Regions from separate parts of the Actinacidiphila reveromycinica genome, predicted to be linked through region 1. Evidence: riboswitches for the same ligand, from Rfam matches in the RefSeq annotation. Region 1 holds a riboswitch; each other region holds the start of a gene.

Region 1 (3,201 bases):
CGGTGGCCGGCCGGCTCGGTGACCTGTACGGCAAGAAGGCCGCGCTGATCGGCTCGGCGGCCGCGCTCTGCGTCGGCTCGCTGGTCTCCGCGCTCAGCGACAGCCTGGTGCCGATGATCGTCGGCCGCGCGATCGTCGGGGTCTCCATGGCGGTGATCCCGCTCGGCATCAGCCTGCTGAGCACGATGCTGCCGCGCGCACGGGCCTCCGCGGGGATCGCCCTGGTCAGCGCGATGCTGGGGATCGGCGGGGCGCTCGGTGTGCCGCTGGCCGCCTGGATCGGCGAGCACACCGACTACCACCTGCTCTTCTGGATCTGCGCGGCCGGCGGCGCGCTGTCGGTGGCCGGCACCTGGCTGCTGCTCACCGAGCCGGCCGGCCGCTCCGTCGGCCGCCTCGACGTGCCCGGCACGGTGGTGCTCGCCGGCGCCCTGGTCTGCCTGCTGCTGCCGCTGAGCCAGGCCGCCGGCTGGGGCTGGTCCTCGCCGACGACCATCGGGCTGCTGGTCGCCGCGGTGGTGCTGCTCGTCGCCTTCGTGCTCTGGGAGCGCCGCGCCTCCTCGCCGCTCGTCGACGTCGTGGTGAACTCCGCGCCGTCGCTGCTGCTGACGAACATCGCGTCCACCTGCGTCGGCTTCGCGCTGTTCGCCACGCTGATCGGCACCGCCTCCTACGTGGAGGCACCGCGCGCGACCGGCTACGGATTCGGGTCGTCCGTGGTCGTGGGCGGCCTGTGCCTGCTGCCCAGCGGCCTGGCGATGCTCGTGCTCTCGCCGGCCTCGGCCGCCATCACCAACCGGGTCGGGCCGAAGATCACCCTGGCCATCGGCGCGACGATCGTGGCCGCGGGCTTCGTGGTGCGCATCGTGCTCACCGGCCACCTGTGGGAGGTCATCCTCGGTACCAGCATCGCGGGCGCGGGCACGGGCATCGCCTACGCGGCCATGCCGGCGCTGGTCAACCTCGCCGCGCCCCGCTCCTCGCTGGCGGCCGCCAACGGGCTGAACACGCTGTTCCGTTCGGTCGGCAGCTCGCTGGCCAGCGCGGTGGGCGGCACGCTGTTCGCCTCCCAGGTGGTCGTGCTGGCCGGGCAGGCGATGCCGTCCCTGCACGCCTACCGGGTGCTGTTCGGGATCTGCGCGGGCGCCGCGCTGCTCGGGGCCCTCATCGCCCTCACGGTGCCGGCCGCCCAGGAGCGGGAGGAGGCGCCGCGGGCCGAACCGGCCCTGGCCTGACCGGCCCGTCCGGCCCGTCCGGCCCGTCCGACCCCGCCGTCCCGCCGTCCCGCCCCGCCGTCCCGCCTGGTGGGAGGGCGGGGGTTCCGGGATGTGGGCGGCGGCGGGCCGTCGGCACCCGGGCGTTCTATGCTTGCGGGTGCAGCTGGTTCGCCCTGCCCGCCAGGCATCGGCGTCGCAAGAGGGAACCCGGTGGGAATCCGGGACTGCCCCGCAGCGGTGAGTGGGAACGAGCGCCGTCATACGCACTGGGTCCGGACCGCGGACCTGGGAAGCGACGGCCAGTAGGTGTCTGCCCCCGGCAGGCGTGCCCGCGAGTCCGAAGACCTGCCCGTTGCCCGTACGCGACCGATCGCGTGCGGAAATCCCGGTGACCTCGTGGGCGGGTCGGCGTGGACAGCAGGTGGAGGAGCACCCCCGGGTGCGTCCTCTCCCCCTCGTTCGCCGCCTTCGCGCCCGCGTCCCGTCCCCGGGATGCCAGGGAGACATCTCGCGAAGGAGAGTTCCGTGTCAGCAAAGCCCGCAGCCGCGGCAGCACGGGCCACCGTGTACGGCTACCCCCGCCAGGGACCGCACCGGGAACTGAAGAAGGCCGTCGAGGGCTACTGGAAGGGCCGCGTCACCGCGGACTCCCTCCGGCGGACCGCGGCCGACCTGCGCCGGTCCAACTGGACCCAGCTCGTGGATGCCGGCATCCACGAGGTGCCCACCGGCGACTTCTCGCTCTACGACCACGTCCTCGACACCAGCGTCATGGTCGGCGCCGTGCCCGAGCGGCACCGCGCCGCCGTCGCCGCGGACCGGCTCGACGGCTACTTCGCCATGGCCCGCGGCACCCAGGACGTCGCTCCGCTGGAGATGACGAAGTGGTTCGACACCAACTACCACTACCTGGTCCCCGAGCTGGGCCCGGACACGGTCTTCGCCGCCGACTCCGCCGCGCAGGTCGGCGCGCTGCGCGAGGCCCTGGCCCTCGGCCACGACGCCCGGCCGGTCCTCGTCGGCCCGGTGACGTACCTGCTGCTCGCCAAGCCGGCCCCGGGCGCGCCGGCCGGTTTCGCACCGCTCGCCCTGCTGGACCGGCTGCTGCCGGTGTACGCGGAGGTGCTCGCCGACCTGCGGGCGGCCGGCGCGGCGTGGGTTCAGCTCGACGAACCCGCCCTGGTCCAGGACCGCACCCCCGCGGAACTGGACGCCACCGCCCGCGCCTACCGGCGGCTCGGCACCCTGGCCGACCGGCCGAAGCTGCTCGTCGCCTCATACTTCGACCGGCTCGGCGACGCGCTGCCGGTGCTGGCCGGCGCGCCGGTCGAGGGCCTGGCGGTCGACTTCACCGGCCCGGCCGCCGCGAACCTCGACGACCTCGCGGCCACCGGCGGGCTGCCCGGCAAGCGGCTGGTGGCGGGCGTGGTGGACGGCCGCAACGTCTGGATCAACGACTACGAGAAGTCACTCGCCACCCTGGCCACCCTGCTCGGCCTCGCCGACCGGGTGGACGTCGCCGCGTCCTGCTCGCTGCTGCACGTGCCGCTGGACACCGCGCCCGAGCAGGACATCGACCCGCAGGTGCTGCGCTGGCTCGCGTTCGCCCGGCAGAAGACCGCCGAGGTCGTCACGCTCGCACGCGGCCTGGCCGAGGGCACCGACGCCGTCGCCGCGCTGATCGCGGCGAACCGCGCCGACCTGGCGTCCCGGGCCTCCTCCCCGATCACCCGTGACCCCGCCGTCCGCGCCAGGGTTGCCGCGATCACGGACGCCGACGGCCGCCGCGCCCCGGCGTACCCGGAGCGGGCCGCGGCCCAACGCGCGCGCCTGCGACTGCCGTTGCTGCCGACGACCACCATCGGGTCGTTCCCGCAGACCGCCGGGCTGCGCACCGCCCGCGCCGACCTGCGGGCCGGCCGGATCGACGAGGCCGGCTACGAGGAGCGGATCCGGGCCGAGATCGGTGAGGTCATCTCCTTCC
Region 2 (3,201 bases), 1.7 Mb from region 1:
ACGCGGCGGCGCTCGCCGACCACCTCGGCTGGCCGTCCTTCCGCGTGTTCGGGATCAGCTTCGGCGGGATGGTCGCCCAGGAACTGGCCGTCACCCGGCCGGAACGGATCGAGCGGATGGCGCTGCTGTGCACCTCGTCCGGGGGACCCGGCGGCTCCTCGTACCCGCTGCACACGCTGGGCGAACTCCCTCTGGAGGAGCGGCAGGCCCGGTACGCGGGCATCCTTGACACCCGCTTCACCGCGGAGTGGCTGGCCTCCCGCCCCGGCGACCGCGCGGTGGTCGAGTCGATGCGCGGGCGGCTGGCGGCCGGCAAGCCGGCCGCGGTGCGGCTGGGAGAGGAACTCCAACTCCGGGCCCGCGCCGCGCACGACGTGTACGACCGGCTCCCGGCCGTCACCTGCCCGACGCTGGTCGCCGCCGGGCGCTACGACGGCATCGCGCCGGTCGCCAACAGCGAGGCGGTGGCCCGGGCGATACCGGGCGCCGAGTTGCGGGTCTTCGAGGGCGGGCACATCTTCCCGTTCCAGGACCCCGAGGCGCTGCCGGCGGTGATCGACTTCCTCGCCCGGTGACGGCCCCGCGGGACTAGGACGACATCCCGCCCGAGCCGGCGCGTGCCGCGGCGCCCCAGCGGCGCTCGACCTTCGCGAACCGCCAGTAGGCCAGGGCGCAGGCCCAGACCACGACGAACAGGCCGACGATGACGTAGCCGACGTTGTCCAGGCTGATACCGGAGATCCAGTCGGTGGCGCCGTTGGTGAAGCCGGCGTTGTCGTGCAGGACGCCGACGAGTTCGATGGTGCCGATGACGAAGGCCACGGCGATGGACAGGCCGGTGATCGTGAGGTTGTAGTAGACCTTGCGGACCGGGTTGGAGAACGCCCAGTGGTACGCGAAGTTCATGAAGGTGCCGTCGAGGGTGTCGAACAGGCTCATGCCGGCGGCGAACAGCAGCGGCAGGCACAGCACCGCGTACCAGGGCAGGCCGGAGGCGGCGCCGGAACCCGCCATCACCATGAGGGTGACCTCGGTGGCGGTGTCGAAGCCGAGGCCGAACAGGACGCCGACCGGGTACATCTGGCCGGGGTGGCGGATCGACTTGGTGAGTCGGCCGAGCAGGCGGTTCATGAAGCCCCGGCTGTCCAGGTGCTTCTCCAGCTCGTGCTCGTCGAAGTTGCCCGCGCGCATCTCCTTGAACACCCGGTAGATGCCCAGCAGGGCGACGAGGTTGAGGGCGGCGATGAGGTAGAGGAAAGTCCCCGAGACGCTGGTGCTGATGACGCCGAGGGTGACGTGCGTCTCGGAGTCCTCGTTCATCAGGGTGCCGGCGATCTTGGCGCCGCCGGCGATCATGCCGGCCATGGCGACGACGATCGAGGAGTGGCCGAGGGCGAACCAGAAGCCGACCGAGACGGGGCGCTGCCCGTCGGCCATCAGCTTGCGCGTGGTGTTGTCGATCGCGGCGATGTGGTCGGCGTCGAAGGCGTGCCGCATGCCGAGGGTGTAGGCCGTGACCCCCAGCCCGACGCCGAACGCCTGCTTGCCGACGGTGTAGTGGTGCGGCGCGACCATCATCACCAGGATGGCGAACGCCGCGGCGTGCAGGGCGGCGATCGCGGCCAGCAGCACGCCGGTGCGTATCCAGTCGGCGCGTGCGAATCGGTGGGCGACGGGCCCGGGGGAGGGCGTCCCCGCGGGCGGTCCGGCGGGCGACGGCGGGTTTTCGGGCAGGGTCATACCGGGGCAGCCTCTCCAGCACCTCGTGGACAGTTCGTCGTGCGTGCCGTGGCCGGTCTCCTGGCTTACGGGTCCGACGTCGCCGTCCTCCGCCTTCCCAGCCGCCGAAACGGCCAGTGGCGTCCACCCCCTGCGGGGCGGAACGAGCACGGTGACTTCCCGATCACAGTGGCGAGGGCCGCACCGGTTTCCCACCGGTTTCCCGAGCACCACGGCCCGGCCAGCGTAGATGCACACGTCAGCCGACTGCAACGGGGTCTCAACGGGCCCGGTGCGCGCGGCGGTCGGGACCGCGTGCCCCGGTGACGTCACGGGCGCCGACGGCTGGCACGATGTCGCCATGGCCCGGATGCCCGCCCTCCGCCTTGTGCGCTCAGCCGTGTTCGCGGCCGTGTGCACGGCGATGAGCGGCCTCGGCCACGCGATGATGTCCGGCGCCGGGGTCCCGGTCTGGGCTCTGCTGTACGCGTTCGCCGGGGTCACCGCCCTCGCGTGGTGGGCCTTCGGGAGGCGGCGCGGCGCGCCGGTGATCCTCGGCGGCAGCCTGGCCACGCAGTTGGGGCTCCACTGCGTCTTCCTGCTCGGGCAGTGGGTCGGCGCCGCTCCCTCGGCCGTGCCCGACCCGGCGATGCCCGCCACGTCCTCCATGCCCCCCATGCCTTCCATGCCTTCAATGCCGTTCATGCCGGGCATGGGGATGGCCGCGCCGGGCCCGGGCGGCACCGGGTCCATGGCGGGGCCGGGCGGCGGCATGGCCATGCACGAGTGGTCCCCGGGCATGCTCCTGCTGCACGCCGCTGCCGCCCTGGTGTGCGGCCTGTGGATGTGGCGGGGCGAGGTCGCCCTCCACCGGATGATCCGCTCGCTGGCCTGGGTACTGGCCGCTCCGCTGCGGTACGTCCTGGCGGTGTGCGGGATCACGCTGCCGCCGCTGCCGCGCGTGCGGGCCGGCACCGTGCCGCCTCTGCGGCCCGCCGAGGTGCTGCTGAGGCACGCGGTGGTGCGGCGCGGGCCGCCGCCGCTCGTCGTCCTGATCTGACAGGCGCCCGCCACCGGCCGGTTGTCCGGCCGCTCCGACGGCCGCAGCGCCGGTATGTCCCGCTGCCCCCGCGGCCGGCTTCGCGCCGCCCCGGCACCGCGTGGACCGTACCGGACCCTGATCCCGTCGGCCTGCCCGGCACCACGCCGCCGCGTCAGCGCGTTCGTGTGCGTACGCCTTCACCGGTCCGCGCGTCCTCACCAGCGCGTGCACGCCGCCGTGTACGGCACCCCGTGTACGACGCCTCCGTGTACGACGTCCCGTGCGCGACGTCCCGCGTCCGACGACCGCGGCGCGCGCGAAGGGCGGGCCGCCCGTCGGCGGGACCGCGTGCCGTGATCACGGCCGGTCCCGCACGAGCGAAGGACCCGAGAACATGACCCCTGCCCGGAACCCCCGGGGCGACCGGCCGCCGGTCGCAC
Region 3 (3,201 bases), 420 kb from region 1:
CGCCGACGCCGACAACCCGTCCGCCCTCGCGTTCTACGAGGCACTCGGAGTCGAACCGAAGGACGGGAAGGTCTTCTACCGGACCACCCGGTAGATTCGTCCGCGCGATGGCCAGGGCTACCCCCTGCATGGCGCCCGGTGGTGATTGTGACTGGCACCAGCCCCCGTTCGCCGAGCACATGAGTGCAGATCGCAGACGTCCTCCCGGTTCCGGCTGTCCACCCGGCGTCGGCGGCCCGTACCGTTGAAGACGGCAGCCTGACAGTTGCGGCCGCCGGCGGAGAGGACGGTACGGCTGTGGACAGACGACAGTTCCTCGGGGTGTTCGCGGTTGCCGCAACGGAACCAGGAGCACTGTCCGGGATCGCCGAAGCGCGACAGAGCATCGACACTGCCCTGACCGGCTCGGACGCGGGGGATCTCGCGTACCTGGAAGGTGCGTTCGAACGCCATCGCGGCGGCTATCGAGGCCGTCCCCCTACCGCCGTCCTCGGACAGATGCGCGACGACGTGGACCTGCTCCGGGATGTTCTCCACCGCCCGCACCCGGCAACCACCCGCACGCAACTCGCCCGTACGGCCGCCGGAATCACCGGCTTGGTGGCGATCATTCAGCATGACCGCGGGGATCAGCGCGAAGCTCATCGCTGGTTCGCCACCGCCGAGCGGGCCGCCAGCGAGTCCGGCGACCGTCACATGCTCGCCTGGACCCTCGCACGCCACGCGATGGTGCCGCTCAACTACGGAGCTCCGGAAGCAGCCGCCGCCCTGGCGATCCAGGCTCGCGTGGCAGCCGGGCGAACCCCCTCCGCATCGGCGGCGCTCGCCGCCGCCGTGAGCGCCCGGGCACTTGCCGCGAACGGTGACCGCCAGGGGGCCCTGCGCGGAGTGGCCGACGCTCGTACCATCGCTGGGCGGCTGGACGGGTCCCAGGCCGCCGACAGCTGGTTCGGTTACCCGCCGCAGAAGCACCACGTCCACCTCTCCCAGGCGTTCACCCTGCTGGGCAGCACGAAGGACGCCTACGCCGAACAGGACGCCGCCGTCGCCCTCACACGGACGCCCTCCGTGATGACCCGAGCCCTGTTGGACATCGACAAGGCGACGTGTCTCAGCGTCGAGGGAGACACGGCGCATGCCGCCGAAGAGGCCGCCGGAGTATGGGAGGCACTGCCACCTGCGTACCGCGGTGGACTCATCCAGGAACGGACGGTGGCCCTCTGCGACACGATCTCCGACACGGCCCCGGACCTGGCCCGACAACTGCGGGTGACCTTCGTCTAGGGCCTCTGGGCGGCTGCGGTCCCGACGCTCGTCGGCCGACCGGTCCGACGACACCATGGCCCGGACGACGACGGTACCGCCGGCAACCCGCCGCCCGCAGGGGGGCGATGACGCCGGAGACCGGCCACCCTGGGGGTGGCGGGGCAAAGCCGCAGGCAGGCGTGGTTGACGGGGTTTCCACGGGCGTGGTGAACTGCCGGGAGCCATACGGCGGCAGGAGAGGAAGTCGGTGCGAATCCGACGCGGTCCCGCCACTGTCACCGGGGAGTGCACTCCCGACCCTGTTGGTCACGGCCGGCCCCGCCGGCTGGAAGGCCCGGGAGTGCGTGGATCCGGGAGCCAGGAGACTCTCACCGCCGGTCACGTCGAGCCAGGGCGCGGACCCTGAGTGAGGACCTCGCGATGCCCCGCACGCACGCGGCAGCCGCCCCTTCGGGCGCCGAGCCCCGGATATCCCGGACATGAGCCGTGCCGACCGCGCCTTCGCCTACGGCGCCGCACTCGGCTTCCTCGGCGACCTCCTGATCGGCGATCCGCGCCGCGGCCACCCGGTGGCCGGCTTCGGGCGGGCCGCGGGAGCCCTGGAGAAGCTGATGTGGCGCGACCACCGCGGCACCGGTGCGGCGTACGCCGCCCTGTGCGTGGGCGGCTCGGCCACCGCGGCCGCCCTCGCCGAGCGCGCCGCCCGGGACCGCCCGGTGCTGCGCGCCGCGCTGACCGCCGCGGCCACCTGGTCCGTGCTCGGCGGCACCTCGCTGGCCCGGGAGGCCCGCGCCATCGGCGCGGCGCTGGAGGCCGGCGACCTGGCCGCGGCCCGGGCCCGGCTGCCGCACCTGTGCGGGCGGGACCCGGCCGCGCTGGACGCCGACGCGCTCGCCCGCGCCGTGGTCGAGTCGGTCGCCGAGAACACCTCGGACGCGGTCGTCGGCGCGCTCGTGTGGGGCGGGCTGGCCGGGGTGCCCGGGCTGGTCGGCTTCCGCGCCGCCAACACCCTGGACGCCATGGTCGGCCACCGCTCCCCCCGCCACCTGCGGTTCGGGTGGGCCGCCGCCCGGCTGGACGACGCGGTCGGCTACCCCGGGGCCCGGTTGACCGCCGCGCTCACCGCGCTGGCCGGGCCGTACCCGCGCAGCGCGCTGGCCACCGCGCGCCGCGACGGGCCGCTCCACCCCTCCCCCAACGCCGGTCCGGTGGAGGCCGCGTTCGCGGGAGCGCTGCGCATACGGCTGGGCGGCACCCTGGCGTACGGCGGCCGCACCGAGCACCGTCCGGTGCTGGGTGCCGGGTTCCGTCCGCCGGGCCCGGCGGACATCGGCCGCGCCATCCGGCTCTCCCGCCGGGTGGGCGCGCTCGCACTCGGCGCGTCGGTGCTGCTGTCGGCGGCGCGCGGGGCACGGCTGCCGGCGGCGGGGCGGGGCGCCGGACCGGCTCCGGTCACGGGCCGCTCCACGGTCCCGGACGGAACCACGGTCGCGGGTCGGGGCGTGGGCTCGGGTCGAGTGCCGGGCTCGGGTCGAGTGCCGGGCTCGGGTCGAGGGCCGGGCTCGGGTCGAGTACCGAACTCGGGTCGAGTGCCGGGCTCGGGTCGGGCCCCGACCGCGGATCGGGTCCGGGCCGTCGCGCGGGCCACGGGACCGGCTCCGACCGCGGAGGGTGCCCGATGAAGGGGCTGATGGTCGCCGGGACCGGGTCCGACACCGGCAAGAGCGTGGTGACCGCCGGGATCTGCCGCTGGCTGACCCGCCAGGGCCTGCGGGTGGCGCCCTTCAAGGGCCAGAACATGTCGCTCAACTCGTACGTGACCCGCGAGGGCGCCGAGATCGGCCGGGCACAGGCGATGCAGGCGCAGGCGGCCCGCGTCGAGCCCTCGGCGCTGATGAACCCGGTGCTGCTCAAGCCCGGCGGCGACCACCGCAG
Region 4 (3,201 bases), 4.5 Mb from region 1:
TCGCCGTCCTCCCGCTCCCGCGGGGCGGTCACGAACGCGCCCAGGTTCACCGACCCCAGGTTGCACACCGCCGTCTCGGAGTCGTCGGAGACCTCCAGGATCTCGGTGCACAGGTTGGAGGAGTGCACGGTCCTGCCCGGGCGGGCGGTCTGGTTCGCGGTGCGGTTGGCGGCGTCCTTGAAGGTCATCCAGCCGTTGCCGGTCTGCGCGAGGGTGCGCATCATCCGGCCGTACAGCTCGCGCGCCGCGATGGTGCGGCGGGCCAGGCCGGCCGCTTCCGCGCGGCGGTAGGCGGCGTCGAAGTCGTCGCCCCACAGGTCGACCAGCTCGGGGACGTCGGCGGGGGAGAAGAGCGACCACTGCGCGTCGGCGTCGACCCGGCGCATGAACTCGTCCGGCACCCAGTGCGCGAGGTTCAGGTTGTGGGTGCGGCGGGCGTCCTCGCCGGTGTTGTCCCGCAGTTCGAGGAACTCCTCGATGTCGGCGTGCCAGGTCTCCAGGTAGACCGCGGCGGCGCCCTTGCGGCGGCCGCCCTGGTTCACCGCGGCCACCGAGGCGTCGAGGGTCTTCAGGAACGGCACGATGCCGTTGGAGTGCCCGTTGGTGCCGCGGATCAGCGAACCGCGGGCCCGCACCCGGGAGTAGGGGATGCCGATGCCGCCGGCGTGCTTCGACAGGCGGGCCACCTGGTGGTAGCGGTCGTAGATGGAGTCCAACTGGTCCCGCGGGGAGTCCAGCAGGTAGCAGGAGGACATCTGCGGGTGGCGGGTGCCGGAGTTGAAGAGGGTGGGCGAACTGGGCAGGTACTCCAGCGCGCTCATCAGCCGGTACAGCTCGGCGACCTCCTCCACCACGCGGTCGCCGGCCGCGGCCGGGCCGCCGGCGGCGGTGCCGTCGTCGTCGGCGAGGCCGCAGGCGACCCGGAGCATGAAGTGCTGCGGGGTCTCGATCACCTGGCGGGTGATCGGGTGGCGCAGCAGGTAGCGGCTGTGCAGCGTGCGCAGGCCGAAGTAGCCGAAGCGGTCGTCGGCGCCGTCGGCGAGCGCCTGTTCCACCAGCGCGTCCAGCCGGTCGGCGTGGGCGGCCGCGAAGGCGGCGGTGCGGTCGCCGATCAGGCCCTCGCGGTGGCCGACCGCGACGGACTCGGTGAAGCGGACCGCGCCCTGGCCGGCGGCCTCCTCGGTGACGGCCGCGCTCAGCAGGCGGGCGGCGAGCCGGGAGTACGCCGGGTCCTCGGAGATCAGCCCGGCGGCCGCGTCGGTGGCGAGGGTGCGCAGTTCGGCCCGCCCGGCGCCGGCGCTGCGGCCGCGCAGCGCGGCGGCGGTGACCCGGCCGGGGTCGGCGTCGGGCAGGTCGGCGGTCAACGCGACCAGGGTGCGCAGCAGTTCGGCGCCTGCGCTGTCCGCGGGCTCCGGCACCGGGGCCCGGCCGGGAGGCGCGGGTTCCGGCGCCGGGGGCCGGCCGGCGGCAGCGGCGGGGGCCGCCGGGGAGGTGTCGGCGGTCGGCGCGGGTGCGGTGGGCGCGGTGGTCACGGTGGAGCTCTCCCTCGTACGCGGCGGCGGCCGCGCGGAGGGCGACGGGAGGCAGGGCGGGGCGTTCTACGGCACGCCGCCGTGCGTCCGTCGGCCCAGTCCACGAGGCCCGGACGGTCCCTCCCGTCGAGCCGGGCAGGCTCGGGAGGCACCCCCGCGCGCGAGTGCGCGCGGACGTGGCGGCCGGCAGGCGATCGGGCTGTACGGCGCGCTGGACGCGCGTCCGTTCACCGTTGCGGGGCAGCGCCGGATTCGCACCGGCTTCCCCTGCGGCAACGAGGTTGAGCATACATGTGGTGCCGTCTGTCGAAGACGACACCACATGTTGTGTCGTGCTGTCAGTTTTGGTGAGGGTTGCAGGCGGTGTGGGGTAGAGCGTTCCGGGCCGCCGGGCCGGGCCGCCGGGCCGGGCCGGGCGGGTGGCCGGGCCGGGCCGGGCCGGGCGGGTGGCCGGCCGGCGGCGTGCGGGCGGCCGGCTCCGGCGCGGGCTCAGAGTCGGGCGCGCTCGCGGTCCGCCTCCTTCAGCTCCCGGGTGATCTTCGCCTCGTGGCGGAGCCCGAGGACGGGGACGAAGGTGAGGGCGAGGACGAGGGCGAGGAGGGCGGCGATGTCGAGGAGAACGGTCATGGGTCCATGGTCGCCACGCCGCTTACCGCCGAACAGTGGCAGTGCTGCCGTACTACCGAAACATCCTGCCAAGTGGCAGGGTGGTCACCATGCTGGAGAACGTGGCGACGGTGATCCTGGACGGCGTGCACCCCTTCGAACTCGGGGTCGTCTGCGAGGTCTTCGGGCTGGACCGCAGCGACGAGGGACTGCCGCGGTACGACTTCGCGGTGGTCTCGGCGGAGGGCCCGCGGGTGCGGACGCACGCCGGGTTCGAGATGGTGGTCTCGCAGGACCTGGACCGGCTGGAGGAGGCGGACCTGGTCGCGGTGCCGGCCGGCGACGCGTACGTCGACCGCGACTTCCCGCGGCCGATGACGGACGCGCTGAACCGCGCGGTCGAGCGCGGCGCGACGGTGGTGAGCGTGTGCTCGGGGGTGTTCGCGCTGGGCGCGGCCGGGCTGCTGGACGGTCGGCGGTGCGCGGCGCACTGGCGGCACGCCGACCTGCTGGCGCGGCGCCACCCGCAGGCCAGGGTCGAGGCCGACGTGCTCTACGTCGACGACCGGGGCGTGGTCACCTCGGCCGGCACCGCGGCGGGGATCGACGCCTGCCTGCACCTCGTCCGCAAGGAGCAGGGCAGCGCGGTCGCCAACGGCATCGCCCGGCGCATGGTGGTCCCCCCGCACCGCGAGGGCGGCCAGGCGCAGTACGTGGACCGGCCGCTGCCCCGGGCGCAGAGCGACACCGTCGCCGGGGTGCTCTCCTGGATGGAGCGGCACCTGGACCGCGAGGTGACCGTCGAGGAACTGGCCGCGCGCGCCCACATGTCGCCCCGCACCTTCGCCCGGCGCTTCCAGCAGGAGACCGGGACCACGCCCTACCGCTGGCTGCTCGGGCAGCGGGTGCTGCTCGCCCGGGAACTGCTGGAGGGGACGGACGTCACGGTCGACTCCGTCGCGGTGCGCGCCGGGTTCGGCAACGCGGCCACCCTGCGGCACCACTTCGTCCGCTGGACCGGCACCACCCCGCAGGCGTACCGGCGGACGTTCCGCGCGCCCAG

Evidence for each region. Region 1 has a riboswitch for cobalamin ahead of metE (5-methyltetrahydropteroyltriglutamate--homocysteine S-methyltransferase). Riboswitches for the same ligand answer to the same signal wherever they lie in the genome.
Region 2: it holds a riboswitch for cobalamin, as region 1 does, so the genes downstream of both, nicT (Nickel transporter NicT) here and metE (5-methyltetrahydropteroyltriglutamate--homocysteine S-methyltransferase) in region 1, are expected to answer to the same signal.
Region 3: it holds a riboswitch for cobalamin, as region 1 does, so the genes downstream of both, RVR_RS06845 (cobalamin biosynthesis protein) here and metE (5-methyltetrahydropteroyltriglutamate--homocysteine S-methyltransferase) in region 1, are expected to answer to the same signal.
Region 4: it holds a riboswitch for cobalamin, as region 1 does, so the genes downstream of both, RVR_RS24405 (ribonucleoside-diphosphate reductase subunit alpha) here and metE (5-methyltetrahydropteroyltriglutamate--homocysteine S-methyltransferase) in region 1, are expected to answer to the same signal.

Annotation. Positions count from the first base shown of each region.
Region 1 covers NZ_AP018365.1:1,185,992-1,189,192, forward strand. The annotation lists gene RVR_RS05015 (MFS transporter) at 1-1,235, shown strand, start outside; cobalamin riboswitch at 1,365-1,584, shown strand; gene metE (5-methyltetrahydropteroyltriglutamate--homocysteine S-methyltransferase) at 1,743-3,201, shown strand, end outside.
Region 2 covers NZ_AP018365.1:2,841,936-2,845,136, reverse strand. The annotation lists gene RVR_RS11680 (alpha/beta fold hydrolase) at 1-575, shown strand, start outside; gene nicT (Nickel transporter NicT) at 589-1,740, opposite strand; cobalamin riboswitch at 1,774-1,969, opposite strand; gene RVR_RS11670 (hypothetical protein) at 2,081-2,779, shown strand; gene RVR_RS11665 (sigma-70 family RNA polymerase sigma factor) at 3,156-3,201, shown strand, end outside.
Region 3 covers NZ_AP018365.1:1,608,494-1,611,694, forward strand. The annotation lists gene RVR_RS06835 (GNAT family N-acetyltransferase) at 1-94, shown strand, start outside; gene RVR_RS06840 (NsdA family TPR-like regulatory protein) at 184-1,284, shown strand; cobalamin riboswitch at 1,504-1,634, shown strand; partial or broken gene RVR_RS06845 (cobalamin biosynthesis protein) at 1,746-2,708, shown strand; gene RVR_RS06850 (cobyric acid synthase) at 2,945-3,201, shown strand, end outside.
Region 4 covers NZ_AP018365.1:5,718,238-5,721,438, forward strand. The annotation lists gene RVR_RS24405 (ribonucleoside-diphosphate reductase subunit alpha) at 1-1,532, opposite strand, end outside; cobalamin riboswitch at 1,701-1,851, opposite strand; gene RVR_RS24410 (hypothetical protein) at 2,022-2,159, opposite strand; gene RVR_RS24415 (GlxA family transcriptional regulator) at 2,249-3,201, shown strand, end outside.